2 regions of the Bradyrhizobium sp. S3.7.6 genome follow, and region 1 is predicted to be linked to the other one. Evidence: predicted binding sites of a transcription regulator. Region 1 holds the regulator's gene; the other holds the start of a gene.
The links. The regulator LexA, encoded in region 1, represses DNA repair genes until DNA is damaged. The targets are predictions, from matches to a motif close to TGTTCNNNNTGTGTTCNG.
Positions count from the first base shown of each region.

Region 2: the regulator LexA is predicted to act here: its motif matches at 11,889-11,906, upstream of ACVJ5M_RS01330 (DNA recombination protein RmuC).

Region 1 covers NZ_JBSSEQ010000001.1:4,762,846-4,777,477, reverse strand. The annotation lists gene ACVJ5M_RS23085 (amidase) at 1-445, shown strand, start outside; gene ACVJ5M_RS23080 (MFS transporter) at 442-1,698, shown strand; gene ACVJ5M_RS23075 (Flp family type IVb pilin) at 1,679-1,843, opposite strand; gene ACVJ5M_RS23070 (bifunctional diguanylate cyclase/phosphodiesterase) at 2,155-4,887, shown strand; one part of gene ACVJ5M_RS23065 (IS630 family transposase) at 4,900-5,502, opposite strand; one part of gene ACVJ5M_RS23065 (IS630 family transposase) at 5,504-5,839, opposite strand; gene ACVJ5M_RS23060 (S41 family peptidase) at 6,025-7,362, opposite strand; gene ACVJ5M_RS23055 (alpha-hydroxy acid oxidase) at 7,670-8,803, shown strand; gene ACVJ5M_RS23050 (HAD family hydrolase) at 8,817-9,443, shown strand; gene ACVJ5M_RS23045 (hypothetical protein) at 9,599-9,793, shown strand; gene ACVJ5M_RS23040 (molybdopterin molybdotransferase MoeA) at 10,025-11,236, shown strand; gene lexA (transcriptional repressor LexA) at 11,413-12,114, shown strand; gene ACVJ5M_RS23030 (hypothetical protein) at 12,322-12,540, shown strand; gene ACVJ5M_RS23025 (hypothetical protein) at 12,733-13,167, shown strand; gene ACVJ5M_RS23020 (GAF domain-containing protein) at 13,391-14,332, shown strand; gene ACVJ5M_RS23015 (ComEC/Rec2 family competence protein) at 14,342-14,632, opposite strand, start outside.
Region 2 covers NZ_JBSSEQ010000001.1:249,523-264,154, forward strand. The annotation lists gene yidC (membrane protein insertase YidC) at 1-1,517, shown strand, start outside; gene yihA (ribosome biogenesis GTP-binding protein YihA/YsxC) at 1,657-2,310, shown strand; gene ACVJ5M_RS01275 (DUF423 domain-containing protein) at 2,349-2,675, shown strand; gene argB (acetylglutamate kinase) at 2,868-3,755, shown strand; gene ACVJ5M_RS01285 (DUF1036 domain-containing protein) at 3,908-4,894, shown strand; gene ACVJ5M_RS01290 (pyrimidine 5'-nucleotidase) at 5,101-5,793, shown strand; gene dapD (2,3,4,5-tetrahydropyridine-2,6-dicarboxylate N-succinyltransferase) at 6,027-6,872, shown strand; gene ACVJ5M_RS01300 (DUF805 domain-containing protein) at 7,141-7,779, shown strand; gene dapE (succinyl-diaminopimelate desuccinylase) at 7,776-8,942, shown strand; gene ACVJ5M_RS01310 (GIY-YIG nuclease family protein) at 9,084-9,419, opposite strand; gene truA (tRNA pseudouridine(38-40) synthase TruA) at 9,443-10,180, opposite strand; gene fmt (methionyl-tRNA formyltransferase) at 10,180-11,103, opposite strand; gene def (peptide deformylase) at 11,242-11,766, opposite strand; gene ACVJ5M_RS01330 (DNA recombination protein RmuC) at 11,938-13,137, shown strand; gene ACVJ5M_RS01335 (AmpG family muropeptide MFS transporter) at 13,221-14,585, shown strand.

The sequences.
Region 1 (14,632 bases):
CTATCCTGCCCGCAAGAACGAGTATGGTCCGATGCTCGCCTCGCTGATCGAGGCCGGTCGCGCTCTCTCTGCTCTCGATTATCAGAAGATCCTGCTGCGGCGGCTGGCGCTGCGCGGCCGTGTCACCGCGCTGTTCGAGACCATTGACCTGCTGCTGATCCCGGTACACCCGTTCCCGCCGGTGACGCTCGCCATGATCCAGACGCTCGGCGAGCAGCCGGATCTGATCGCGAAGCTGCAGCGCTACACCTGCCCGTTCGACATGACCGGTCATCCCACGATCACGCTACCAGGTGGTGCATCGGCCGACGGACTGCCGATCGCGTTCCAGCTCGTCGCCGCTCATCTCGACGAGGCCATGCTCGTGCGCGCCGGCGCGGCGTTCCAGCGTGCCACGTCCTGGCATCGCCGCCATCCTTCCCTCAGCTCGCGGAGGCAGCATTGACCGTTCAATCCACGCTCGTTCAGCGAAGCATTTTCCATGGCTGGTTCGTGGTCGCGGCGGCGTTTGCCGTCATGTTCGTCGGCTTCGGCTCCGCCTACACGTTCAGCGCATTTCTGGAGCCGCTCCAGCGCGATTTCGGCGCCTCGCGCGGTTCGATCTCGCTCGTGTTTTCGATTGCGGGCTTTCTGTACTTCGCGCTCGGACTCGTCAGCGGTCCCCTCGCCGACCGGCTCGGCTCGCGTCCGCTGGCCATCGCCGGCATGATCCTGATCGCGGTCGGACTTGCGGCGGCGAGCGCGGCACGTTCCCTTGTCGAGGTCTATCTCGCCTACGGGCTGGGCGTCGGCCTCGGCCTCGGCTGCGCCTATGTTCCCGCGATCGGCGCGGTGCAACGCTGGTTCGTCAAGCGCCGCGGCTTCGCCTCCGGGCTCGCGGTGAGTGGCATCGGGCTCGGTACGCTGGCGATGCCGCCGCTGGCCTCATTGTTGATCGCATCGGTGGGCTGGCGCGGCGCCTATCTGGTGCTGGGCGCGATCGCGCTGGTGCTGGGCGGCGGAGCGTCGCTGCTGATCGAGAACGATCCGAAGCATCGCGGCCTCGGACCCGACGGCGATCCGCCTCGCGAGGCCGCGGGCGCAAGCAATGCCGGCGGCGCTTCGGTGCGAGAGGCGGTCCGGTCGACGCGATTTGTCGCCCTCTACGTATCGTGTCTGGTCTGCTCGTTCGGCGCCTTCGTCCCGTTCGTCCATCTGGTGCCTTACGCGCGCGACCACGGGGTCGCGGCGTCCTCAGCGGTGCTGCTGCTCGGCGTGATCGGGGCCGGCAGCACCGCAGGCCGCTTCTTTCTCGGCGCGCTCGCCGACCGGATGGGCCGCGACCGCTCGCTCATCATGGTCCTGGTCGGAATGGCGTTCGCGATGGCGATCTGGGCCATCGCCGCCGATGTCTGGACCCTCGCCGCTTTTGCCTTCGTCTACGGCGTGTTCTACGGCGGCTGGGTCGCGGTACTGCCCGCTGTGATCATGGATTATTTTGGCGGACGCAACGTCAGCGGAATCATCGGTATTCTCTACACCAGCGTGGCGTTCGGCACGCTGGTTGGCCCGAGTGCGGCCGGCTTCGCCTATGACGTCAACCACAGCTATACGTTGCCGATCTTGATCAGCGCCGCCGCGAACGTCGTCGCGGCGCTGATCGTGGCGGCGATATTAGCGCGCAGCGGAGCCCACGCGATCAGCGCAGCGAAGAGCTGATCGACCCGAATTTGGCGTTAAGCTTGGAGCCCATGCCGTTCACGACGGAAATGATGGCCAGCGCGATGCCGGCGGCAATCAGGCCGTATTCGATCGCGGTCGCACCACGCTCGTCGGCGAGGAAGTTCTTCAAGGTGTTTGTCATCGTCGTGTCCTCTCTGTGTCGTCGGCAGGCATGTTCGCAAGTCACGTGCCAATGCCGACTCGAGGATCGCCAACATCTTAGATGGTTAAGCCTTGGTTGACCGTGGCACGACCGGCAGGAATTGACCGGCATCGCGAGAGAGTCCGGCAATTCCTGCACGTCTTGCGTCGCGCGCATCGATTGCTTTTGTACGCGGCCGTTCATGTCGCATTAACTGCGCTTCCTAACTTCGCCTCCATATCGTTTCCGTAAACCAACGGATGTTCTCGGGATCAAGAAGCGATCCTGACGTGTGCGCGGCAACGATCGACATGATGACGAAATACGGCAGTCGCCTCTTTGACCAGGTCTTCGTGCGCAGCGGACCGATCCGCTGGCTGGTGGTGGGCGGCACGTTGCTGATCGCGGCCATCGCCATTGGCTCGGTCCTGATGGCGCAGAATTTCCGAGAGCGCGCGCTGCGCAACAGCGGCCGCGAGCTGGAAAACACCGTCCTTCTGCTCGCTCATCATTTCGATCAGCAGTTGCAGGATTTCGCGGTCATCCAGAAGGATTTCGTCGACCACGTCCGCGCAACCGGCATCGCAAGCGCCGAGGACTATCGCAAACGCCTCTCCGGCCAGGACGTCCACCGGATGCTGCGCTCGAAGATCGAGGCGCTGCCCTACATGGGCGGCGTCAACATCAGCGATGCCGAAGGCAATCTCATCAACTCGTCGACGGCGTGGCCGGCCCCCAAAGTGAACGTCGCCGATCGCGCCTATTTTCGCACTTTCAAATACGATCCTTATTCGCCGAACGTGCTGATCGAGCCGGTGCACAGCCGCGTCTCCGGCGCCTGGACCATCCTGATCGTGCGCAAGATCGTGGGACCGAACGGCGAGTTCATGGGCGTGGTCGGACGCGGCATCGAACCGGCCAATTTCGAGAAGTTCTTCGCCTCCGTCGTGCTCGGCGAAGGCGCCACGATCTCGATGCTGCATCGCGACGGCACGCTGCTCGCTCGCTATCCCCATTCCAGCGAGCAGATGGGCAGGAATTTCAAGACCGGCCCGTTCGAGCAGCAGAGGATCTTCGGGCTCGATCACTTCGCCGGCCGCATCATGAGCCCCGTCGACGGCGAAGACCGTCTGATCTCCTCGCGTGCCCTGCCCCACTTCCCGATCCTGATGATGGCAACCACGACGCGCGCGGCGGCGCTAACGGACTGGCGCGAGCAGATCGGCATCCTGATCTCGGTTGCGGGCGCCTCCGCGCTCGCCATCGCGGGCGTGCTGATCGCGATTGTGCGCAAGCTGCTGGAGCAGCACCGCGCCTCTCGCGAGCGGCTGACGCTGGAGAAGCAGCGCCTCGACCGCGCCGTCAACAACATGACGCAGGGCCTGCTGCTGTTCGATGCCGAGCGGCGGCTGGTGATCTGCAACCAGCGCTACATCGAGATGTACGGCCTGTCAGCCGAGGTGGTGAAGCCCGGCTCCAGCTTCCACGACATCATCGCCCACCGCAAGGCGACCGGCTCGTTCACTGGCGACATCGGCGACTATGTCGTCCGTGTGCTGCGCGACATCCATGTGCGCAACTCCATGGTGGTCGACACCTCCGACGGGCGCTCGATCCACATCCTTAACGAGCCGCTCGCGGACGGCGGCTGGGTGGCGACCCACGAAGACGTCACTGAGCGCCGGCGGACCGAGGAGCGCATCACCCACCTCGCCCATTACGACGCGCTGACCGACCTGCCCAACCGCACCATGTTCCACGAGCACCTACGCGCGGAGCTCGCCGCCATCGCCGGTGGCGAAGAGATCGCGGTGCATTACATCGACATCGACGAGTTCAAGGGCGTCAACGACGCGCTCGGCCATCTCGTCGGCGACGAGCTGTTGAAATCGATCGCGACGAGCCTCAGCCGCTGCGCGGGTCTGCAGGACTTCGTGGCGCGGCTAGGCGGCGACGAATTCGCCATCGTACAGAGCGCGGTGACGTCGCTGGAGCAGGTCAACGAACTCGTCGCGCGGGTCTTCCAGGCCATCCGCGCGCCGTTCGACTGCATGGGCCATCATCTCACCACGGACGCCAGTATCGGCATCGCGCTGGCGCCACGACACGGCACCGCGCTGGACCAGATCCTGAAGAACGCGGACATGGCGATGTATGCCGCCAAGGCCGCCGGACGCCGCACCTATCGCTTCTTCGAGCCGGAGATGGACGCCAAGGTCCGCGAGCGGCGGCAGCTCGAGATCGATCTGCGCCACGCCATCGCCCAAGGTGGGCTCGAAGGAGGGCTCGAGGTCTACTACCAGCCCTGCCTCGCCCTGAAGGACGACCGCATCACCGGCTGCGAGGCGCTGGTGCGCTGGCGCCATCCCGAGCGCGGCATGGTCTCGCCCGCCGAGTTCATCCCGATCGCCGAAGACACCGGCCTGATCAACGAGATCGGCGAATGGGTGCTGGCCACGGCCTGCCGCGATGCCGCCAACTGGCCCGACGACATCCGCCTCGCCGTCAACGTCTCGCCGGTGCAGTTCAAGAGCGGCACGCTGGCGCTGAAGATCATGGCGGCCCTTGCCGCCTCCAATTTGCCGGCGAGCCGGCTCGAGCTCGAGATCACCGAGGCCGTGCTGATCCGCGACGACGACACCGCGCTTGCGATCCTGCATCAGCTCCGCACCATCGGCGTGCGCATCGCGCTCGACGATTTCGGCACCGGCTACTCCTCGCTGAGCTATCTGCACCGCTTCCCGTTCGACAAGATCAAGATCGACCGCTGCTTCGTCAGCGACATCGCCGGTCCCGACGGCTCCGCGAGCATCGTGCAGGCCGTCGTCAACCTGGCTGCCGCCCGCCGCATGACCACCACAGCCGAGGGCGTCGAGACCGAGGAGCAGCAGCGCCTGCTCCGTGCGCTCGGCTGCTCCGAGATGCAGGGCTATCTGTTCAGTGCCGCAAAACCGGCCGACAAGGTGCTGGAGCTGTTCGCGCTGCACCGCAGCCGCCTCGCCCAGCGCGGCGGCGAGGAAAGCCGGCACCGCGAGGCCAGCTAAAGCGTGATGGCATTAAGTTCGATAGCCTGAATTTTTCAGGTAATTGGCGCATTCCTCGGGGGTGAAGGCATCGAGTGCGTGGCCGATTGCGGCGCAGACCGCGTCGACGGTTCGCGCGGCAGCTTTGCGGAGCAGATGCTTGAGCTTGGCAAAGACCTGCTCGATCGGGTTCAGGTCGGGTGAGTATTTGGGCAGGAAGAAGAGTTTGGCGCCGACCGAACGGATGAGTTGGCGAACTGCTTTGCTCCTGTGGCTACCGAGGTTATCCAAGACGACGATATCGCCGGGTCGAAGGACAGGCAGAAGAACCTTCTCGACATAGGTGCGGAAGCTCACGCCATCGATCGGCCCCTCGATGAACCATGGTGCATCGATCCGGTCATGGCGCAGCGCCGCCAGGAAGGTCATGGTCTTCCAGCGGCCGTGGGGAACCGTGGCAGGAAGTCTGTGCCCGCGCGGCGCCCATCCCCGCAAAGGCGCCATATCGGTTCTGGTCCATGTCTCGTCGATGAAGACGAGCCGCTCAGCTTCGACGCGTCCTTGATATTTTGTCCACTGGGCTCGCCGCCGCGCGACCGCGGGTCGATCGCGTTCGCCAGCCGCCACGCTTTTTTTTGAAGCTGAGCTTCTCGGCATGCACGAAGTCCCACACCGAGTGATAGTCGACCTTCAGGCCGCGTCCAGCAAGCTCGGCAACGAGCCCCCGTATAGTGAAATCGCCGTCCTTGATCCGTTGCGACAGCCAAACCGCGTGGTCTCCCGAAACCGCCTTCGGCTTATGACCGCCCATCTGACCAGGCTCAACGCTGCCGGTCTCCTCTACCCGTTGCATCCAACCGATTGCTGTGCTGATCGCGACCCCAAACTGCTTGGCTGCCTGATTGCGGGACATCCCGCCCTCGATCGCGGACACGACACGCTTGCGAAGATCCAGAGAATAAGGCTTGCCCATCCATGCTGGCCTCCAACCCAGCCAGCATGGTGAATCAGAAACACACCGATTTGGGAATCCCAAATCGATTCAACCTAACCCCATCCTGCTTTAGGGCGGTCTTCCCAACAATTGGAAGCGTCACCGCACGAATTCGCCCGGGAGCGGTCATCCGCTCCCGGGCGATATCTGGACGTCGTAAGGTTTTAGTTCGGTACCGCCGCCTTCGGCGCGGGCTTGGCGGCGACCGCATTCGCGGTCACGCCGTGCAGGAAGTCGTAGGCCGCATGCAGGGCCTTGTCGTCCTTCTCTTCCGGCGGGACGTAGGACTGCGATCCGGTCTGCTCAGTGCCGTCGGCGGCCTGCAGATGGCCGCGCATCTGCGACTCCGCCATCGTATCCATCCGGCCCTTCAGCTCGGGTGGCACGTCCTGCAGGATCTCGATGTCGGGCGCGATGCCCTGGGCCTGGATCGAGCGGCCCGACGGCGTGTAATAGCGCGCCGTGGTCAGCGCCAGCGCGCCATTGCCGGCGCCGAGCGGAATGATGGTCTGCACCGAGCCCTTGCCGAACGAGCGCGTGCCGATGATCGTGGCACGCTTGTGGTCATGCAGCGCGCCGGCGACGATCTCCGAGGCCGAAGCCGAGCCGCCATTGACCAGAATCACCAGCGGCTTGCCCTTGGTGAGGTCGCCGCCATGGGCGGTGAAGCGCTGGGTCTCTTCGGGATTGCGGCCGCGGGTCGAGACGACCTCGCCGCGCTGAAGGAAGGCGCTCGACACCGAGACGGCCTGGTCGAGCAAGCCGCCCGGATTGTTGCGCAGGTCCATCACGTAGCCGACCAGCTTCTCCGGCGGAACGTCCTTGGAGATCGACGCGATCGCCTTCTTCAGGCCGTCAGTGGTCTGCTCGTTGAACGAGGTGACGCGGATATAGCCGATGTCGCCGTTCTCGACGTGGAAGCGCACCGGACGCACATGGATGATCTCGCGCTTGATCGCGACGTCGAGCGGAGCGTCGGCGCCCTTGCGCACGATGGTGAGCTTGGTCTGGGTATCGACCGGCCCCTTCATCTTGTTGACGGCCTGCTCGAGCGTCATGCCCTGCACGGCATCGCCGTCGATCTTGCTGATGAGGTCGCCGGACATGATCCCGGCCTTGGACGCCGGCGTGTCGTCGATCGGCGAGACGACCTTGACCAGGCCGTCCTCCATCGTGACCTCGATGCCGAGCCCGCCGAACTCGCCGGAGGTGGTCTCCTGCATCTCGGTCCAGGCCTTGTCGTTCATGTAGCGTGAATGTGGGTCGAGCGAGGTCACCATGCCGGTGATCGCACCCTCAATCAGCTTGGAATTGTCGGGCTTCTCGACATAGCTCGCCTTCACCCGCTCGAACACTTCGCCGAACAGATTGAGCCGGGAATAGGCATCATCCGCGCTCGCTGCCGCCCGTGCCGCCCATACTCCACCGTGCGGGCTGGCGACCAGAAGGGTTAGACACGCTCCCGTGAGTGCGCCCAGGGGGAACAGCAGGTTTTTCCGCATGGATAGACTGGCCTTCTTGCTTGGAGCTTTGCTTTGGGCTTGTGAGGCGCCATGCAAATGGCGATCCAGCCCGCTGTTCACAATACCATTCTGGTTTCTTCAAGGCCGGGACGCCACGCTGGCGGGTACATCGTAAAAATCTCTTCGCCCGGGCCTAAACTTTTGGCAACGTTCCGAAACCGTTTCGCGCAACGCGGGAATCGGCCGGCCGGCCCACGCCTCTCAGCTATGCGATTTTAGGATGGTTTTGGAGGGCCGGACACGATAGGCGATGACAATAACGCTTCAAATTCTCGGGAGGACAACAATGAATGACGCGCCCCGCATCCGGCCGGAAAGGAACGTCGAACTCGGCGCCAGCGCCGAGCCATTCCAAAACCTGCACGAATTCATCCGCAAGGCGCGCGCCAACCTCAACCAGAACGCCTGGGACTATATCGTCGGCGCCGCCGAGACCGAGACCACGATGCGCCGCAACCGCATGGCGCTGGACGAGATCGCCTTCCGGCCGCGCGTGCTGCGCGACGTCCGCGAGGTCGACGGCTCGGTCGAGCTGTTCGGGCGCCGGATGCGGCTGCCGGTGGTGCTGGCCCCTGTCGGCGCACTGGAGATCTTCGATCCGGATGGCGCGGCGAGCGTCGCCCGCGCCTGCGGCACCTTCGGCGCGGCGCACATGCTGAGCTCGGTGTCCGAGCCCGGCCTGGAGAAGACCGCCGAGGCCGCCCCTGATGCGCTGCGGCTCTATCAACTCTATGTGCGCGGCGACGACGATTTCGTCGCCGATGTCGTCAGCCGGAGCGAGAAGAACGCCTACGCCGCCTTCTGCCTGACCGTTGATACCGCCCATTACAGCCGTCGCGAACGTGACATTGCCAAGCGCTATGTTCGCGAGAGCCGCCTGCGCGCCACCGGCGGCGATTACCAGAAGGGCCTGGAGTGGCGGACCGTGAAGATGATCAAGGACAAGTTCAAGATCCCGCTCATCCTGAAGGGCATCGCCACCGCCGAGGACGCCCGGATCGCGGTCGACCACGGCGTCAAGTGGATCTACGTCTCCAACCATGGCGGCCGCCAGCTCGATCACGGCCGCGGCGCCATGCATGTGCTGCCCGAGATCGTCGACGCCGTGAAGGGACGCGCCAAGATCATGGTCGACGGCGGCTTCTGCCGCGGCACCGACATCGTCAAGGCGATCGCGGCGGGCGCGGACATGGTCGGCATCGGCCGGCTGCAATGCTGGGCATTGGCCGCAGCCGGCGAGGCCGGCGTGAGGCGAATGCTGGAGTTGCTCGAGGACGAGGTGCTGCGCTGCCTAGGCCTCTTGGGCGCCACCTCGTTCGCCGAGGTCGACAAGTCCTGCCTGCACCAGGCGACCGCAACGAATGCGCCGAGCGTGTTCAGCGCGTTCCCGCTGTTCGACCATGACCCCTATCGATATTGAGTGAAAGGATGCAATGAGCTCGCTCTCTCCCGGCAGCGCGGACGCGCTCCTGTTCGATCTCGGCCGCGTCGTGCTCGACATCGATTTCTCCAAGGCGATCGCCTGCTGGGCGGGACATGCCGGCTGCAAGCCGGAAGCCATCGTCGCGCGCTATGTACGGGACAGCGAAGCCTATCGGCTGCACGAGGTCGGCAAGATCAGCGACGAGGCCTATTTTGACTCGCTGCGCGTCTCGCTCGGGATCGGCATCTCGGACGCGCAGTTCCTGGAGGGCTGGAACGCGATCTTCGCCGGCGAGATGCCCGATATCGCCGAGCTGCTGCCGCGTGCGGCCAAGCAGTTGCCGCTCTACGCCTTCTCCAACACCAACCGGCCGCATGTGGACCACTTCTCGAAGGAATATGCCGCCCTGCTCGGCCATTTCCGCGAGCTGTATCTGTCGTCCAGCATCGGCCTGCGCAAACCCGATGTGGAGGCCTTCGACCATGTCGTGGCGGCGATCGGCGTGCCCGCGAACCGTATCGTGTTCTTCGACGATCTTGCCGAGAACATCGAAGGAGCGCGGTCGCGCGGCCTGACCACGGTCCACGTGACCTCGCCCCGCGACGTCGGGAACGCCCTCAAGGCGCTCGGAATCTGATCTCTGGCCGGCAAGCCGACGGGCCGCGAATGGAACTATTTTGCCTGGGGGCGAGGAACCAAAACCCTTTGTGCATTTTTATACGGAGTTCCCGGAACGATTGCCCCTCTCAGGACTCATGAGTCCGTTGGGAATTCTACATCGGGCTTATCGTCGTGTTGGGCAAAACCTACCTCACCAAGCAGGCCTCTCTGCTGATGAAATTCGCCAGGACCACATCGGATTCTGAGCTTTCCGCCAAGCTGATCAGCAAGGCCGCCGACCTGAAATCCCAGGCCGACCCGCTGCCTGACAGGGATCAGGGCCCCGCAGCGCCGGACGTCAGTCCGTACAAGCAGCCGGGGGGCTGACCGATGCTGGCCGTGGCTCTCGTCTTTCTCGTCCTCGCCATGGCCATCCTCGTACCGGTCTGTCTCGCCTTCTGGATCATGCCGCGGCGGACTTGATGCTCACCCTTCATCGCAGAGCGGATGACGCAGGATAAATCATCCTGCGCGGCCACTGTTTTGCCTCTGCGCCTGCACTCGGCTAGAACTCTCGCCGCCGATTTGCCCGAACGGGCCCAGCAGGAGTTTTCACCCGTGGCCCTGATGCCGGTTTCCGACGCGCTCGCTGCGGTGCTGGCGGGCGCAGAGCCGCTGCCTGAAGAGATGATCGCGCTCGACGCAGCCTTCCACCGCGTGCTCGCGCGCGACGTCGCCGCGCGGCGCACGCAGCCGCCGCAGGCGATGTCGGCAATGGACGGCTATGCGGTGCGCGCGGTCGATGCGGCGAAGATCGAATCCCAGCTCACCCTGATCGGCGAGGTCGCGGCGGGCCGCCCGTTTGCGGGATCGATCGGCGCCGGCGAGGCCGTGCGTATCTTCACCGGCGGTGTCGTTCCCGATGGCGCTGATGCGGTCGTGATCCAGGAGGACACGATCGCGGACGGCAAGCGCATCACCATCAAGGAAGCCGCCGTAACGGGGCGGCACATCCGCCCCGCCGGCGTCGACTTCTCGGAAGGCGACGTGCTGCTGCGCAAGGGAGCCCGGCTCACCGAGCGCGACCTCGCGCTCGCCGCCGGCATGAATTACCCGCAATTGCCAGTCCGGCGACGCCCGAAGGTCGCGATCCTCGCGACCGGCGACGAGCTGGTGATGCCGGGTACGACGCCGGGCCACGGCCAGATCGTCTATTCCAACGGCTACGCCCTGCACGCGCTCGCCCGCAGCGAGGGCGCCGATACCATCGACCTCGGCGTTGCCGCCGATACGCTGGAGGCCACCACGGCCGGCATCGGCCGCGCGCGGGAGAGCGGCGCCGACATCCTGATCACGACCGGCGGCGCGTCGGTCGGGGACCACGATCTGGTCCAGCAGGCGCTGAGGGACGAAGGTATCTCGATGGCGTTCTGGAAGATCGCGATGCGGCCGGGCAAGCCGATGATGAACGGGCGGCTCGGCGCGATGCGCGTGATCGGCCTGCCCGGCAATCCCGTGTCATCCTACGTTTGCGGCTTCCTGTTCATGGTGCCGTTGATTCGCGCGCTTTCGGGCCGTTCGATGATTCATCACCGCCGCGAACGCGCGGTGCTCGGCCGCGATGTCGGCGCCAACGACCAGCGCGAGGATTACCTGCGCGCACGCCTCGAGCTGCGCGATGACGGCACGCTCGTCGCCCTTCCGGTCAATCACCAGGATTCCTCGCTGCTTGCGAATCTCGCTGCGGCACAGGCACTTCTCGTGCGCGCGCCATTCGCGTCGAAGGCCGAAGCCGGCACGCCTTGCGAGGTCTTGCGGCTGCCCGTCTGAGCGCTTCGTTCGCGTGCGTTCCGCGAACTTTGTCGCGTTCACGGTAAATTAAGCAGTTGCGGAACATGTATCGAACATATAGTGTCCGTTCATGATTTGTTTCGGGAATGTAGCGGCTTACTGCTGAATTCAGCGTCTCGGAATCGAACGACATCAACCGGGGGATTTTGGTCGAGATGTTAACGCGCAAACAATACGAGCTCCTGCGGTTCATCAGCGAACGGCTGAAGGAAAGCGGCGTGCCGCCCTCCTTCGATGAGATGAAGGACGCGCTCGACCTGCGCTCGAAATCGGGCATCCATCGCCTGATCACTGCGCTCGAGGAGCGCGGCTTCATCCGGCGCCTGCCCAACCGGGCCCGCGCCATCGAGGTGATCAAGCTGCCCGAGCTTCAGGCCGCTGCCGGCAGCCGCCGCGGCTTCACGCCGAGCGTCATCGAAGGCAATCTCGGCAAGATCCGCACGACTTCGAGCCCGCCGGCGGACGAGGGCGAGCGCCCCGTCGCGGTCCCCGTGATGGGCCGCATCGCGGCCGGTACGCCGATCGAGGCCTTGCAGACCCGCAGCCACACCATCAGCGTACCGCCTGACATGCTCGGCTCGGGCGAACATTACGCGCTCGAAGTGCGCGGCGATTCCATGGTCGAGGCCGGCATTCTCGACGGCGACATGGCGCTGATCCAGCGCAACGAGAGCGCCGATACCGGCGATATCGTGGTGGCGCTGATCGACGACGAGGAGGCGACGCTCAAGCGCTTCCGCCGCCGCGGCGCCTCGATCGCGCTCGAGCCCGCCAATGCGGCCTATGAGGTCCGCATTCTGCCGCCCAACCGGGTGAAGATCCAGGGCAAGCTGATCGGGCTGTACCGGAAGTATTGATACCGGACGTGCCGGTATCGGTTATTTGGCGCCCCGCGCGCTTTGGATCGGCATCGCCGATCCGAGATTGGAGCGGACGATTGTCCGCTTCCGCTGGATAGTCTTTCTGGTTTCGCGCAGATTATCCGGCCCCTCCTCCAGCGGTAAATCCTCGGCACGCCGCACGAAGCAGCTCTGCTTCGCGGCCTTCAGGTTCGAGGAGAAGTCATGCGCCGGATCGTTCTGAGCACAATTGCTGTGGCGCCGCTGATCGCAGCATCAGCGTCGCAAGCCTTGGACGTACAAACCTTAGCCGCGCAATCGCGGCCCCATGTCCGCAAGGACACCGCCGTTAGCGAGCAAGTCCGCAAGGCCCTCGACGCCGTCGACCAACCGTCGCGGCCGGGCTGGCAGTATTCCGGCTGGTCGGCGCCTGCGGGGCGCTGACACGCGCCTGCAGAATGCAAAGGGGCGGGCTTTGTTCCTGGTGGATTCGGGAAAGTTAATGTGATTGCGGCCTGCGGCGGCGAGCCGTAGATTTGCCTACAACCCGGCAGAACGTTTGGTATTTCCACTCTGATAGAGGCCTGCGCCTCGATTAAGAGACGTGGGTCGCTATCCCTGCATGAGGAGCACCCGATGTGTGACTACAGCCTGCATGCCGTCGCGTCGCGTCCCGCCGAAGTCGGCGAGACGATCGTCACGACAACCTTCCGCGGCACCTCGACGCGCGGCTTTGCCTCCGCGGCCGATCCGACCGTCGCGGTCTGCCTGCTCCCGGGGACGGAGCTCGCCTTCGCCGACAACGTCCGCTACGACAATCGCTGGATCTGGACGCGCACCGTCAATTCGCGCGTCGGCAAGTTCGGCAAGATCGATCCGCACATTCCCGATCGCCATCATGATGCGATCGAATTCCCCGACGGCAAATCCGTGCTGGTGACGCAGCTGGTCGAAGGCCAGCGTGCGACCGTGCTGCAGCTACCGGTGACCCAGCCGCTCGGCGAGCGCGAGCACAAGCCGCAGACCATCACCGACAGCCGGACAACCATCACCCGCCTGCCGATCGGCTGATGCAGCCATTCCCGGCCGACAGGTCGGGCCAGGATTGAAATCGCCATCGCCGGCCGAGGCCGGCGAGATGGTGTCGTTTGTGTCCCGCGAAACTCCATCGGGCGGACCAAGCCGTGGCGTCTCCCACCGCACGAAGTTTGCGCTGTCCTGCCTGAATTTTGAACGTCCGTTCCGCAGCCAAATGGCCGATGCTTGGTGCGGCTTGAGACGGCGGGCACGTTCGATGAAGACCTTCATTCGCGTCGTTGAACTCTGGGTGCCTGACCGCACGCGCATGCGGCTGGAATTCGGCGGCGGCCTCTACGGCGAAGGGTTGTCCGCGTTTAGGGACGTGAGCGAGGATCTGCACTTCGGATATGACGAGGGACTTCCCGGCAAGGCCTGGGCCGGCGGCCACCCCGTGATCCTCACTAGATTCACCGATTCCTATTTCAAGCGGACCGATCAGGCCATCGCCGCCGGGCTGACCTGCGGCGTGGCGGTGCCGGTGTTTTCAGGCGAATTCCTGCAAGCCGTCATGGTGCTGTTCTGCGGCGACGACGAGGCCCATGTCGGCGCGATCGAACTCTGGCACAACGATGCCGAAACCTCCCACGAGATGGGGCTCGTCGACGGCTATTACGGCACCGCCGACATGTTCGAATTCAACTCCCGCCACACCAGATTTCCGCGCGGCTTCGGCCTTCCCGGCCGCATCTGGAAAGCCGGCCTGCCGCTGATCATCAAGGACCTGCACGATGCCAGGAGTTTTCTGCGCTGGGAGGACGCCGCCAAGGTCGGAATCAATCTCGGCGTCGGCGTTCCCTACCGGACCGGCACCGATCAGACCTGGGTGCTGACATTTCTCTCCGCGCAGGCGACCCCGATTGCGCGACGCTTCGAGATCTGGGTCCCGGACGAGGCCCGTTCGGCGCTGGTCTTCCGCGCCGGCGATTGCAGCGCGCAGACCGACCTCGCCGCGCTCTATGCGACGAAATCCATCGCCAAAGGCGAAGGCAGCATCGGCGGGGCCTGGGCCACCGGCATGCCCGCACTCAACGACGATCTCGCGCGTGACGTCTCGGTCGCGGCCTTGCAGGCCAGCGCCTCTGGGCTGAGCCAGATGGTCGTCCTTCCGGTGATCGGCAACGCCAGGCTCGACGCCGTGCTGGCCTGGTATCTGTAACCCGTCCGCTCAATCCTCGGCCTGCAGGTCGGCTTCCGATGGCGTCGCGTCGCGGTTGCGGGGAGCCGCCGCCTGCGGCGCAAGGCTCGCGCTGAAATCCGCCTCGCCGGCCGCCGCCGGCGACCACGGACGGTCTGTCCCCCTCGTCTTCGCCGCCTGAACCGCAAAACCGTCGCCGCTTCGCGTCAGCGCCAGCGCGCCTTGCCTTGCGAGACGCTGACGGCCGACAACCATCGCCGCGCAATCCGGCGGCGCCGGCCGCGCCGTCACCACCAGCGCGGCACGGCTGCAATCGTCAGC
Region 2 (14,632 bases), 4.5 Mb from region 1:
GCATCGACGACATTGCGCTGGTGCAATACCGCGAGACGGTCGACCCGAAGTCGCCGCCGATCGTGCTCTATTCGCCCTCGGGCACCGCAGAACCCTATTACGCCGAGTTCGGCTGGGTGCCGGCGACGGGCGTGACGGCCAAGCTGCCGGACGCCCAGACCCTCTGGCAGCAGGACGGCAGCGGCAGCCTGACGCCGACGACGCCGGTGGTGCTGAAATGGGACAATGGCGAGGGCCTCACCTTCCGCCGCACCATCGCGGTCGACGACCATTATCTCTTCACGCTCAAGGACGAGGTGAGCAATGTCGGCAACGCGCCTGTTACGCTCTACCCGTTCGCGCTGATCTCGCGCCACGGCACGCCGCAGGTCTCCGGCTATTACATCCTGCATGAAGGCCTGATCGGCTATCTCGATGGCTTGCAGGAATACGCCTACAAGAAGATCGACGAAGCCAAGGCGGTGAACTTCAAGGCCACCAATGGCTGGCTCGGCATCACCGACAAGTACTGGGCTTCGGCGCTGCTGCCGGACACCAGTGCGCAGCTCCAGGCGCGTTTCTCGTCGAACCCGGTCGGCAACGTCCACACCTACCAGACCGACTATCTGCTCGACCCCGTCACCGTCGCGATCGGCGGCACCGCGACTGCGAACGCGCGGCTGTTCGCCGGCGCCAAGGAAGCCGGCGTGGTCGGCGTGTTCCCGTTCGCCGGCCTCGGCGGCTACAACAAGGAGCTCGGCCTCAACCATTTCGATCTGTTGATCGACTGGGGCTGGTTCTACTTCATCACCAAGCCGATGTTCCTCGGCCTCGACTTCTTCTACCGCTTCTTCGGCAATTTCGGCATCTCGATCCTGCTCGTCACCGTGATCGTCAAGCTGCTGTTCTTCCCGCTGGCCAACAAGTCCTACGCCTCGATGGCGAAGATGAAGTCGGTCCAGCCGCAGCTCCAGGCGCTGAAGGAGCGCTTTCCCGACGACAAGGTGAAGCAGCAGCAGGAGATGATGGAGATCTACCGCAAGGAGAAGATCAATCCGGTCGCCGGCTGTCTTCCCGTGGTGATCCAGATCCCGGTGTTCTTCTCGCTCTACAAGGTGCTGTTCGTCACCATCGAGATGCGGCACGCGCCGTTCTTCGGCTGGATCAAGGATCTCTCCGCGCCCGATCCGACCAACCTCTTCACCTTGTTCGGCCTGATCCCGTTCGATCCGACGACGATTCCGGTGTTCGGCCACTACCTCGCGCTCGGCATCTGGCCGATCATCATGGGCATCACGATGTGGTTCCAGATGAAGCTGAACCCGACGCCGCCGGATCCGACCCAGCAGCTGATCTTCAACTGGATGCCGCTGATCTTCACCTTCATGCTGGCGGGCTTCCCGGCCGGTCTCGTGATCTACTGGGCCTGGAACAACACGCTCTCGGTGCTCCAGCAGAGCTTCATCATGCGCCGCAACGGCGTGAAGGTGGAGCTGTTCGACAATCTCAAGGCGACGTTCGCGAAGAAGGCGACGTAGCGCAGTCATTGTTGGGCGCAAATGCCTCCACATCGTCATGCCCGGGCTTGTCCCGGGCATCCACGTTTTGGAGGGTACCGTGTGGACAGACGTGGATGGCCGGGACAAGCCCGGCCATGACGAGAGGTGAGATCTTCGCATGACCGACGACAAAGATGCGAAGCTGATCGAAACCGGGCGAAAGCTGTTCACCCGCGACTGGCAGTTCATCTGGGCCTCGCCCTCGATTGCGACGCTGCCGCCGATGGACGGGCTGGAGATCGCCTTTGCCGGCCGCTCCAATGTCGGCAAGTCCAGCCTGATCAACGCGCTGACCGGCCGCAACGCGCTTGCGCGCACCTCGCACACGCCGGGCCGCACCCAGGAGCTGATCTTCTTCGAGGTCCCCGGCAAGAAGGACCTGCGCCTCGTCGACATGCCCGGCTACGGCTACGCCAAGGCGCCGAAGACGCAAGTCGCGTCCTGGACCGAGCTGATCCACAAATTCCTGCTGGGGCGCGCCTCACTCGCACGCGTCTACGTGCTGATCGACGCGCGGCATGGCCTCAAGGACGTCGACCTCGAAATCCTGGGGACGCTCGACCGTTCCGCGGTGAGCTACCAGATCGTGCTGACCAAGGCCGACCAGGTGAAGGCGTCCGAGCTTGAGTCCCGCATCACCGAGACCGAGGCCGCGCTGGCAAAACATCCGGCGGCGTTTCCGAACGTGCTCGCGACCTCGTCACGGAGCTCGACCGGCATGGCCGAACTGCGCGCCGCGATGGCGAAGCTGCTGGAAGAGCGAACCTCGTGACGCCTGCATTCCACCTGCTGATTGGGCTTGCCGGTTTGATGGGCGCCGCCGGCGTCGCGCTGGCCGCCGCCTCGGCCCACGGCGCCGACGCCAGCCGGCTCGCCTCCGCCAGCGCCATGCTGCTGTTTCACGCAACTGCCATACTCGCAGGTGTCGCCCTGCTCGCGCGCGGCCTTCTGCACGGCGGAATTGGCCTCATCGCGGCGTTCGGCTTCGTGATCGGCGCCGCGCTGTTCGCGGGCGATCTCACCTTGCGGCAATATGCGGGGCACTCGCTGTTTCCGTATGCCGCGCCGACGGGTGGAACGGTGATGATCCTGAGCTGGCTGGCGGTGACGCTCGCAGCGGTGGTGGCAAAGCGCTGACCTGTAGCCCGGATGGAGCGCAGCGTAATCCGGGGCCGGTGCCTGCGGTAAGAATCCCGGATTACGCTGCACTCCATCCGGGCTACGAGGCTCCGTCCGGGGACACGAGAGCGACATGCCAGTCACACTTTGCGCCGCGCCCGCCAATCGGATAGAACGCGCACCGACAGTCCCGCCAGCGAGATCCGCCTCATGACCGACATCTCCCCGCTCGACCAGGCCCGCATCCTGTCCGAAGCGCTGCCGCACATGCAGCAGTATGACGAGGAAACCATCGTCATCAAATATGGCGGCCATGCCATGGGCGACGAGGAGACCGCGAAGAACTTTGCCCGCGACATCGTGCTGCTCGAGCAGACCGCGATCAACCCGGTGGTGGTGCATGGCGGCGGGCCGCAGATCGCCACCATGCTCAAGCGCCTCGGCATCCAGTCGGAGTTCGCAGCGGGCCTGCGCATCACCGATGCCGCGACCATCGAGATCGTCGAGATGGTGCTGGCCGGCTCCGTCAACAAGCAGATCGTCGGCTACATCAACGAAGCCGGCGGCAAGGCCGTGGGGCTGTCGGGCAAGGACGCCAACATGGTGAAGGCGTCGAAGACGACGCGCACCATCGTCGATCCGGGTTCGAACATCGAGAAGGCGATCGATCTCGGCTTCGTCGGCGACCCCGAGAAGGTCGACCTCACGCTGCTCAACCAGCTGATCGGCTACGAGCTGATCCCGGTGCTGGCGCCGCTCGCGACCTCCAAGGACGGCCAGACGCTCAACGTCAACGCCGACACCTTTGCCGGCGCGGTCGCCGGCGCGCTGAAGGCGAAGCGCCTGCTGCTGCTCACCGATGTGCCTGGCGTGCTCGACAAGTCGAAGAAGCTGATCCCGCAGCTTTCGGTGAAGGACGCGCGAAAGCTGATCGCCGACGGCACCATTTCCGGCGGCATGATTCCGAAGGTCGAGACCTGCATCTACGCGCTCGAACAGGGCGTGGAGGGCGTCGTCATCATCGACGGCAAGATGCAGCACGCGGTGCTGCTCGAGCTCTTCACCAACACGGGCACGGGAACGCTGATCCATAAGTGATGATGAGCGGGCCAAAGCAAGCCGTCATGGCCGGGCTTGTCCCGGCCATCCACGACCTTTCGTCTCGCGCCAAGAACGTGGATGCCCGGCACAAGGCCGGGCATGTCGAGCGAGCGCGTCGTCCCCGCCGCTCGACCCTGACCCGCTTGCTGATGACGCTGCCCGCGGCAGCCGTCTCGTTCTTCTTCTCCTCCGCGCCCGCCCTGGCCGACCTGAAAATCTGCAACCGCATGTCCTATGTTGTCGAGGCCGCGATCGGCATCGACGACAAGGCGGCGACCGCGACGCGCGGCTGGTTCAGGATCGATCCCGCCACCTGCCGCGTCGTGGTGCAGGGCACGCTGACCGCCGACCGCATCCTGCTCAACGCCCGCGCGCTCGGCGTTTACGGCGCCTCGCCAATCCCGCAGAACGGCAGCGACATGCTGTGCGTGGCACAGGACAATTTCGTTATCGCGGCTGCGCGGCAATGCCGCAGCGGCCAGACCCAGGCCGCGTTCACCCAGATCACGCCGACGCAAGCCGCGGACGGCAATTTCACGGCCTATCTCGCCGAGGATTCCGAATATGACGACGAGCAGGCCCGCCTCGCCGGCATCCAGCGGCTGCTGGTGATCGCGGGCTACGACGCGGCGCCGATCGACGGCGTCGACGGGCCGAAGACGCAAGCAGCACTTGCCGCCTTCCTGAAGAGCCGCGGACTGGCGGCGGACATCATGTCGTCGCCGAACTTCTTCAAGACCATGGTCGATGCGGTGCAGACGCCTTCTGCAACCGGCCTCACCTGGTGCAACGACACGCCGCACAAGGTGATGGCGGCGGTCGCCACCGACGACGGCAAGTCCGTGACCAGCCGCGGCTGGTATCGCATCGATCCCAAGACGTGCCTGCACCCCGATGTGACCGGGCAGCCGAAGCAGATCTTCAGCTTCGCGGAGGCCATCGATGCTGACAACCGCGTCATCAAGCTGAAAGACAAGCCGCTGAACTGGGGCGGCGACAAACAGCTGTGCACGCGCGAGACCAAGTTCGAGACCAACGAGCAGGCCGATTGCGGCGCGCGCGGATTCGCGGCGACGGGTTTTGGCGTGGTGGATATGTCGAGCGGCGGCAAGACGCTGCGCTTTGCGATGCCGTGATGGGTCAGACCGCGCCACAAACTCCGCTGTCGTCCCCGCGAACGCGGGGACCCATAACCACAGGCCGCAGTTGTTGGGCACGATGTAACTACGATCCCGCAAACGATTCCTCCCTGTGGTTATGGGTCCCGGATCTGCGCTTACGCTTGTCCGGGACGACAGCGGAGAGTGGGGCGGCGCTTGCACCCAACCGATAGAGATTTGATATGACCTCCTCGCGCACCTTTGCCCATGTCGACACCTGGGTGTTCGACCTCGACAACACGCTCTACCCGCATCACGTCAATCTGTGGCAGCAGGTCGACGCGCGGATCGGGGAGTTCGTCTGCAACTGGCTGAACGTCGGCCCGGAGGAAGCGCGCAAGATCCAGAAGGATTATTATCAGCGCTTCGGCACCACCATGCGCGGCATGATGACCCTGCACGGCGTGCACGCCGACGACTACCTCGCCTACGTCCACAAGATCGACCACTCGCCGCTGGAGCCGAACCCGGCGCTCGGCGAAGCCATAGCAAAACTGTCGGGGCGCAAGCTGATCCTGACCAACGGCTCGGTCGACCATGTCGATGCCGTGCTGGCGCGGCTCGGCCTGGCAACGCATTTCGACGGCGTGTTCGACATCATCGCCGCCGGGTTCGAGCCGAAGCCGTCGCCGCAGACCTATCAAAAATTCCTCGCCGACCATGCGGTCGATCCGACCAAAGCCGCGATGTTCGAAGACCTCGCCCGCAACCTCACCGTCCCGCACGCGCTCGGCATGACCACCGTGCTGGTGGTGCCTGATGGCACCAAGGAAGTGGTGCGGGAGGACTGGGAACTGGAGGGCCGGGACGCGCCCCATGTCGACCACGTCACGGATGACCTGACGGGGTTTTTGGGCAAGCTGTCGCCCAAATAGCCGCCGTCGTCCCGAGGCGCGAAGCGAGCCCGGGACCCATAACCACAGGGAGCGGTTGTGGCGCGAGATCGATTACTCCGAATCCTCGCCAAATGACTGCCCGTGGCTATGGGTCCCGGGCTCGCGCTTCGCGCGCCCCGGGACGACGGCGGAGTATGCCTTGACTCCTCCCCGCCAAATCCCGAAAAAGCGCCCCAATCCGCCAAAATTCTCATTCCCCAGAGGAAATCCCGATGTCCCTGTCCGCCCTCGAATCCACCATCAACAGCGCCTTCGACGCGCGTGACGGCATCTCGACCTCGACCAAGGGCGAGGTGCGCGAGGCCGTGGACCAGGCGCTGGAGATCCTGGACAAGGGCGAGGCACGGGTCGCCGAGCGCGGGGCCGATGGCAAGTGGAAGGTCAATCAATGGCTGAAGAAGGCCGTGCTGCTGTCCTTCCGCCTCAACGACATGGGTGTCATTCCCGGCGGTTCCGGCAAGGCGACCTGGTGGGACAAGGTGCCCTCGAAGTTCGAGGGCTGGGGCGAGAACCGTTTTCGCGATGCCGGCTTTCGCGCGGTGCCGGGTTCGGTGGTGCGCCGCTCGGCCTTCATTGCCAAGAACGTCGTGCTGATGCCGTCCTTCGTCAATCTCGGCGCCTATGTCGATGAGAGCACCATGGTCGACACCTGGGCGACCGTCGGCTCCTGCGCGCAGATCGGCAAGCGCGTGCACATCTCCGGCGGCGCCGGCATCGGCGGCGTGCTCGAGCCGCTGCAGGCCGAGCCCGTCATCATCGAGGACGACTGCTTCATCGGCGCGCGCAGCGAAGTCGCCGAAGGCGTGATCGTGCGCAAGGGCGCGGTGCTGGCGATGGGCGTGTTCCTGGGCGCCTCGACCAAGATCGTCGACCGCGAGACCGGCGAGATCTTCATCGGCGAGGTGCCGGAATATTCGGTGGTGGTGCCCGGCGCGCTGCCCGGCAAGCCGATGAAGAACGGCCAGATCGGCCCAAGCACGGCCTGCGCCGTGATCGTCAAGCGCGTCGACGAGCGCACGCGCTCGAAGACCAGCATCAACGAGCTGCTGCGGGATTGATCGGCGCCACCAGCGCCATTCCCTTACCGTCACCCTGAGGTGGCCGCCCCTTCGGCGGCCCTCGAAGGGCGACGGCCCGGCTGCCGCCACATCCCGGCCGCCCATCCTTCGAGGCTCCCGGCGCGATGCTTTGCATCGCGCCACTCGCACCTCCAGCGACAGCGGCTTCGCCGCTGCGCGGGGATGACGGGTTTGCTACCGTATCGAACCCTCCTTCTCCCCATCGCGACCAATCACCGGACGGCCTCCGCTGCCCGGAACCTTCGCCATGGACTGGACCTGGTATCTTTTTCGCTTCGACGGCCGCATCAATCGCGCCTTGCTGTGGCAGGCGCTGCTGATCGTCGCGTTGCTGGCGGCCCTGCTCGGGGTGATCGGTCAGGTGATCCACCTCATCAACGCCGAGGGGGCGTTGAAGCTATCCCTGAAACTCGATTTCGACTTCGGCCTCGACGACCTCTTCAAGCTGGTCGATCCCCGGGCCTATCGCTCGCTGGCGCCCGTTGATCGCACCAACCTGATCCTGAAGGCGTTCGGCTTGTCGCTGTTCCTCTGGATCTATCTCGCGACGGCGATCAAGCGGCTGCATGATCGCGACAGGAGTGGCTGGTGGCTCGTTCCGTTCTTCTTCCTGCCCGGCCTGTACAACCAGTTCTCGGACCTGCTGCCGAACTCCACCTGGATGCTTCCGTTCTGGCTGGTCGCGTCCATCCCGTGGCTGTGGGGGTTTGTCGAGATGTTCATCGTATCAGGCAGCGTCGGCGATAACCGGTTCGGTCCTGATCCATTGGCCAAGACCGAGGACGGCTCGTCCCCTGCAAAAAGCTGGGACCAGCAAAGCGAGCTCGAATTGGTGCCGCCCAGCGCTAGCCCACCCGGCGGCATGCATGTTAAGCGGGGCGCATGACCGATGCTCTCTCGATTGCCCGCGATCTCATCCGCTGCCCCTCGGTAACCCCGGCCGATGCCGGTGCGCTGGGCGTGCTTGAGAAAGCCCTCAACGCTGCCGGCTTCACTTGCCACCGCGTGACCTTCAGCGAAGCAGGCACAGCCGACGTCGACAATCTCTATGCGCGGATCGGCACTGAGGGCCCGCACATCACCTTCGCCGGCCACACCGACGTGGTGCCGCCCGGCGACGAGAACGCCTGGAGCGTCGGCGCATTCTCGGGCGAGGTGAAGGACGGCTTTTTGCACGGCCGCGGCGCGGTCGACATGAAGGGCGGCATCGCCTGCTCGGTGGCAGCCGTGCTCGAGCATCTCGCCGCCAATGGCGGCGCGCCGCGCGCCGATGGAAAGGGCTCGATCTCGTTCCTGATCACGGGCGACGAGGAAGACGTCTCGGTCAACGGCACCATCAAGCTGTTGAAATGGGCCGCGGAGCGCGGCGAAAAATTCGACCATTGCGTGCTCGGCGAGCCCTCCAATGTCGAGACGCTCGGCGACACCATCAAGGTCGGCCGGCGCGGCTCGCAATCGGGCACGCTGTTCGTCGACGGCGTGCAAGGCCATGTCGCCTACCCGCACCGCGCCGCCAATCCGGTGCCTGACATTTCGCGGCTGATCGTGGCGATCAGTGACGAGCCGCTCGACCATGGCAGTGCGCAGTTCCAGGCCTCCAATCTCGAATTCACCTCGGTGGACGTCGGCAACAAGGCCAACAACGTCATCCCCGGCGAGGCGCGCGCAAAATTCAACATCCGCTACAATGACAACCACACCCAGGCATCCTTGCGCGAGCTGGTCGAGACGCGCCTGACGAAAGCCTGCGGCAACCGCATCAAGGCTCGCATCGTCTGGGAGCCCTCGAACTCGAATGTGTTCGTGACCAAGCCCGGCCCGTTCACCGATCTTGCGGTGTCGGCGATCGAAGAGGTGACGGGGCGCAAGCCGGAACTATCGACCTCAGGCGGCACCTCGGACGCGCGCTTCATCTCGAGCTATTGCCCGGTGATCGAGTTCGGCCTGGTCGGCCAGACCATGCACCAAGTCGACGAGCGCGTGCCGGTGGTGGATCTGGAGAAGCTGACGCAGGTGTATCGGGGGATTTTGGCGCGGTATTTTGGGTAGGGCGCTAATCGCCGCCCAACCCACCGCCGTCATGCCCGGGCTTGTCCCGGGCATCCACGTTCTTCGGCGCTCCTGACAAGAAAGATCGTGGATGGCCGGGACGAGCCCGGCCATGACGATGTGGCGAGAGCTCGGCACGACTTATTGAACAATCGTCTCGTACAGATCCTTCCATTCGGGATTATCCCTGAGGATCAACCTCACCTTCCACGTCCGCGACCAATGCTTGATGTTGTGCTCGCGCTGGATAGCGGTTTGGATATCCTCATAGCGCTCGAAATAGACCAGCAGCTTGACGCCGTACTTCTTGGTGAAGCCGGGAACGAGTCCGTTTCGATGCTCATAGATGCGGCGAATAATGTCGCTCCTCACACCGACATACAAAATGCCGTTTGGCGCGCTCGCCAGGATGTAGACCCATCCACCATGCATGGTTGCATGTTGGCGCACGTGGATGGCCGGGACAAGCCCGGCCATGACGTCTGTGGCGGCAGCGGGCGCTAGTAATCCACCTTCATCAGATACAGCCCGTCAGGCGGCGCGACGATGCCGCACGCCGCGCGGTTGCGGGCTTCGAGCGCTGCGGTGAGATCGTCCGCGGTCCAGCGGCCCTCGCCGACCCAGACCAGCGATCCCACCATCGAGCGCACCTGGCTGTGCAGGAACGAGCGCGCCGAGGTGAGAATCGTGATCTCGCGGCCGTCGCGGTGCACGTCGAGCTGGTCGAGCGTTTTCTCCGGCGACTTGGCCTGGCACTCGGTGTCGCGAAACGTCGTGAAATCGTGCTTGCCAAGCAGGCGTTGTGCCGCCGCATGCATCGCATCGGCATCGAGCCGGCGCGGCACGCGCCAGGCGTGACCGATATCAAGCGCGAGATTGGCGCGGGTGTTGACGACACGGTAGCGGTAGTGCCGCTTCACGGCCGAGAAGCGTGCCTCGAAGGTGTCAAGGACGATCTCGGCCTCCAGCACCGCGATCGGATGCGGGCGCAGATGCGCGTTCAGTCCGTCGCGAAACCGGCCCGGCGGAAACTGCTTGTCGATGTCGACATGCGCGACCTGGCCGCGCGCATGCACGCCGGCATCGGTGCGGCCCGCACCGTGCACGCGCAGATCCGCGCCGGTCATCGCCTTCACCGCCGCTTCGAGCGCGCCCTGCACGGAAGGCAGCGTGTCCTGCACCTGCCAGCCGAAGAACGGCGCGCCGTCATATTCGATGGTGAGCTTGTAGCGGGGCATCAGGCCAGCCGCATCGGCGGCTTCACAGGCACGCCGCGCAGGAAGTCCGTGGCCTGCATCCGCGCCTTGCCCTCGCGCTGAAGCTCGAGGATGCGGATCGCGCCCTCACCGCAGGCAATCGTGAGCTGGTCGTCGAGCACCTCTCCGGGTGCACCGGAGCCCTTCGCCAGCTCGCAGCGCAGGATTTTTACGCGCGCATTCTCAAGCTCTGCCCAGGCGCCGGGAAACGGCGACAGGCCGTGGATGTGGCGCAGCACAGCGCGCGCCGGCCTGGACCAGTCGATCCGCGCTTCGGCCTTGTCGATCTTGGCGGCGTAGGTGACGCCATCCTCGCTCTGCTTCTTGAGCTGGAGCCCGCCGCGGGCGAGCGCGGCCATCGCGCGCACCATCAGATCGGCACCGATCCGGGAGAGGCGGTCATGCAGATCGACCGCGGTCATGTTGTCGGGAATCGCGATGCGCTCGGCCATGGCGACGTCACCGGTGTCGAGACCGACATCCATCTTCATCACCATGACGCCGCTCTCCGCATCGCCTTCCATGATCGCGCGGTTGATCGGCGCGGCGCCGCGCCAGCGCGGCAGCAGCGAAGCGTGCAGATTGTAACAGCCGAGCTTTGGCGCATCGAGGATCGCCTGCGGCAGGATCATGCCGTAGGCGACGACGACGGCGGCATCCGCATCAAAGGCACGAAACTCGTCGAGCGCTTCGGGCGGCTTCAACGACTTCGGCGTCAGCACGGGCACGCCGAGCTTTCGCGCGGCTTCCTCGACCGGAGTCGGCTGCAATTGCAGGCCGCGCCGTCCGCCGGGCTTGGGCGCGCGGGTATAGACCGCCGCGATCTCGTGGCCGTGCGAGACCAGCTCGAGCAGCGTCGGCACGGAGAAATCGGGCGTACCCATGAAGATCAGGCGGAGAGACATATGACGAGACAATCCTCGGGAACGAGCAAGTTACTCGTCATGGCCGGGCTTGTCCCGGCCATCCACGTTCTCGCTGCTCGCGGCGGCAAAGAACGTGGATGCCCGGCACAAGGCCGGGCATGACGGCGGAGGACGTGGCTACTCCGCGCGCTTGGCGGCTTTCTCGAACTTCTTGATCACGCGGTCGCGCTTGAGTTTTGACAGATAGTCGACGAACAGCACGCCGTTGAGATGGTCGATCTCGTGCTGGATGCAGGTGGCGTAGAGGCCTTCGGCGTCCTCCTCGTGCACCTTGCCGTCGAGGTCGGTGAAGCGCACCCGCACCTTCGCGGGCCTTTCGACCTCCTCGTAATATTCGGGAATCGAGAGGCAGCCTTCCTCGTAGACCGACAGATCCTCGGAGGATGCGATGATTTCAGGGTTGATGAAGACACGCGGCTCCGGCTTTGTCTCGCCGTCCGGGTCAGGCTTGGCGAGGTCCATGGTGATCAGCCGCAAGGGCTGCGCGATCTGGATCGCCGCGAGCCCGATGCCGGGCGCGTCGTACATGGTCTCGAACATGTCGTCAGCAAGCTTGCGGATCTCCGTCGTGACCTTCTCGATCGGCTTGGAGACCAGACGCAGCTGCTTGTCGGGCAGGATGATGATTTCTCTGAGGGCCATGGCCGCGATTTAAGCCGCATGCCGGATGCGGTCAATGCGGCGAGGAACTCCGTTAACCCTCCGCTAACCATAAAACTTCAGGTTTCGTTAACCATAAAAATTAGGGGGCTATTAACCATAAGCGTTCGCTATTCGTTCGCGGAGGGTGTCGAATCGGCTACAAGGGCCGCCATGAACGAGATCATTTTCCTGGCTGGCGACTGGCCGGTCCGCACGATCGATGCGCTGATCGGCTTCGGCGCCCTCGTCGTCATCCTGCTGCTGGTGATCGCGGTCGTGATCGCGCGATCCGGGCGGCGCGGCGCGGAACTCGCCATGGCCAATGCCATCCGCGCGGACGAGCTCGAGGAGCGCCTCAGCCAGGTGCTGCACGCCCAGAGCGAGGCTGCCGGCCGAGCCGACGCCATGACCCAGGCGCTGGCCGGCCGCCAGGCTGACATGGCGCGCGCGGTCAACGAGCGGCTGGATTCGGTGACCCATCGGGTCGGCCAATCCATGGAACACTCGACCCGCAACACCATGGAGAGCCTGCGCGCCCTGCACGAGCGGCTCGGCATCATCGACAACGCGCACAAGAACCTCACCGACCTCACCACGCAGGTGACGACCCTGCGCGACGTGCTCGCCAACAAGCAGTCGCGCGGCGCCTTCGGCCAGGCAAGGATGGAGGCGATCGTCCAGGACGGCTTGCCGAAGGGCGCCTACGAGTTCCAGTTCACGCTCTCGACGGGAAAGCGGCCGGACTGCGTGGTGTTCCTGCCCGACCAGCGCCCGCTCTGCATCGACGCAAAATTTCCGCTGGAGGCGATGACCGCGCTGCACGACGCCCGCACCGACGAGGAGAAGCGCATCGCCACGCAGCGGCTGCGCGGCGACGTGATGAAGCATGTCAGCGACATTGCCGACAAATATCTCGTCGCCGGCGAGACCCAGGAGATGGCGCTGATGTTCGTGCCGTCGGAATCGGTCTACGCCGAGATCCATGACGGTTTCGACGACGTGATCCAGAAGGCCTATCGCGCCCGCGTCGTGCTGGTGTCGCCTTCGCTGCTGATGCTCGCGATCCAGGTGATGCAGCAGATCATGAAAGACGCGCGCATGCGCGACGCCGCCGACCAGATCCGCACCGAGGTGATCAAGCTCGGCGACGATTTGGGACGCCTGCGCGACCGCGTGCTGAAATTGCAGAAGCATTTTGCCGACGCCAACGAGGACGTGCGGCAGGTGCTGATCTCCGCCGACAAGATCGAGAAGCGCGCCGGGCGAATCGAGGAGCTCGATTTCAGCAAGACCGATGCGCCGGAGGGGCCGCATCTGGTGGCAACCGGTGCCGCGGAGCTGTTCCCGAGGAAGCTCCAGGCGGGGGAGTGAGTTTTGAGGCACACTGTCGTCGCCCGGCTTGACCGGGCGACGACACCTCACTTGTGGCAGCCAGAATCTGCTAACACCTCCCCATGACCGCACCCGACGCGACCTCCCCTGCCAGCCCCGACACGGCCCCCACGTCCTGGCGCGATGGCCTGGCCGTGTACCTGCAACCGCGGGTGCTGATCGTGCTGTTCCTCGGCTTCTCGTCCGGGCTGCCGCTGGCGCTGTCGGGCTCGACGCTGCTGGTGTGGATGCGCGAGGCCGGGGTCGACCTCAAGACCATCGGGCTGTTTGCGCTGGTCGGCACGCCCTACACGCTGAAATTCCTGTGGGCGCCGCTGGTGGATGCGCTGCATGTGCCGCTGTTCACTCGCGCGTTCGGGCGGCGGCGCGGTTGGCTGCTGTTCTCGCAATTGCTGCTGATCATCGCGATCCTGCTGCTGGCGCTTACCGATCCCGCGCGCTCGCCGTTCTACGTCGCGCTCGGCGCGCTGCTGGTCGCGACGACGTCCTCGACGCAGGACATCGTGGTCGACGCGTTCCGCGTCGAGAGCCTGCCGGAGAGCGAGCAGGCTGCCGGAATGGCTTCCTACGTCGCGGCCTACCGCATCGGCATGCTGGTTTCGACCGCGGGCGCGCTGTTCATCGTGTCCGGCTTCGAGGGCACCGGCATTCCGCGCGCGTCGGCCTGGATGTGGGGCTACGTGGTGATGGCGGCGATGGTGCTGATCGGCACGATCACCGCGCTGGCCGCGACAGAGCCCGAGCAATCGGTGCGGGCGGAAGCCGCGACACAAACCGAGACGGCGTTCGCGCGCGTGCTGCACGCGGCGATCGGAGCCTTCTCGGAATTCCTGTCGCGCAAGGATGCGCTCGCCGCGCTCGCCTTCGTCGTGCTGTTCAAGTTCACCGACGCCTTCTCCGGCACCATGACCGCGCCGTTCGTGATCGACCTCGGCTTTTCCCGCAACGATTATGCGGCGATCGTGAAGGGCGTTGGTCTCGCGGCAACGCTGATCGGCGGCTTTGCCGGCGGCTTCCTCGCGCGGCGCTATTCGCTCGCGACCAGCCTGTGGATCGGCGGCGTGGTGCAGGCGCTCGCCAATCTCTCCTTCTCCTGGCTGGCATTCGTCGGCACCAGCCAATGGGCGCTGGCCTTTGCCATCACCTGCGAGAACTTTACCAGCGCCATCGGCACCGTGATCTTCGTCGCCTATCTCTCCGCGCTGTGTCAGAATCCGCTGCACACGGCGACGCAATACGCGCTGCTCACCGCGCTCGCCGCGGTCGGGCGCACATATCTGTCAGCGAGTGCGGGCTTCGTGGCGGACACGACGGGCTGGCCGCTGTTCTTCGTGATCTGCGTGCTGGTGGCGATCCCGAGCCTGGTGCTACTGGCCTGGCTGCAGAAGCGCGGGCACTTTGAGGCGCTGGGGCCGGTGAGGGTTTAAACTCGGCACGCGCCACGCCCGCGATGCCGTAGGGTGGGCAAAGCGAA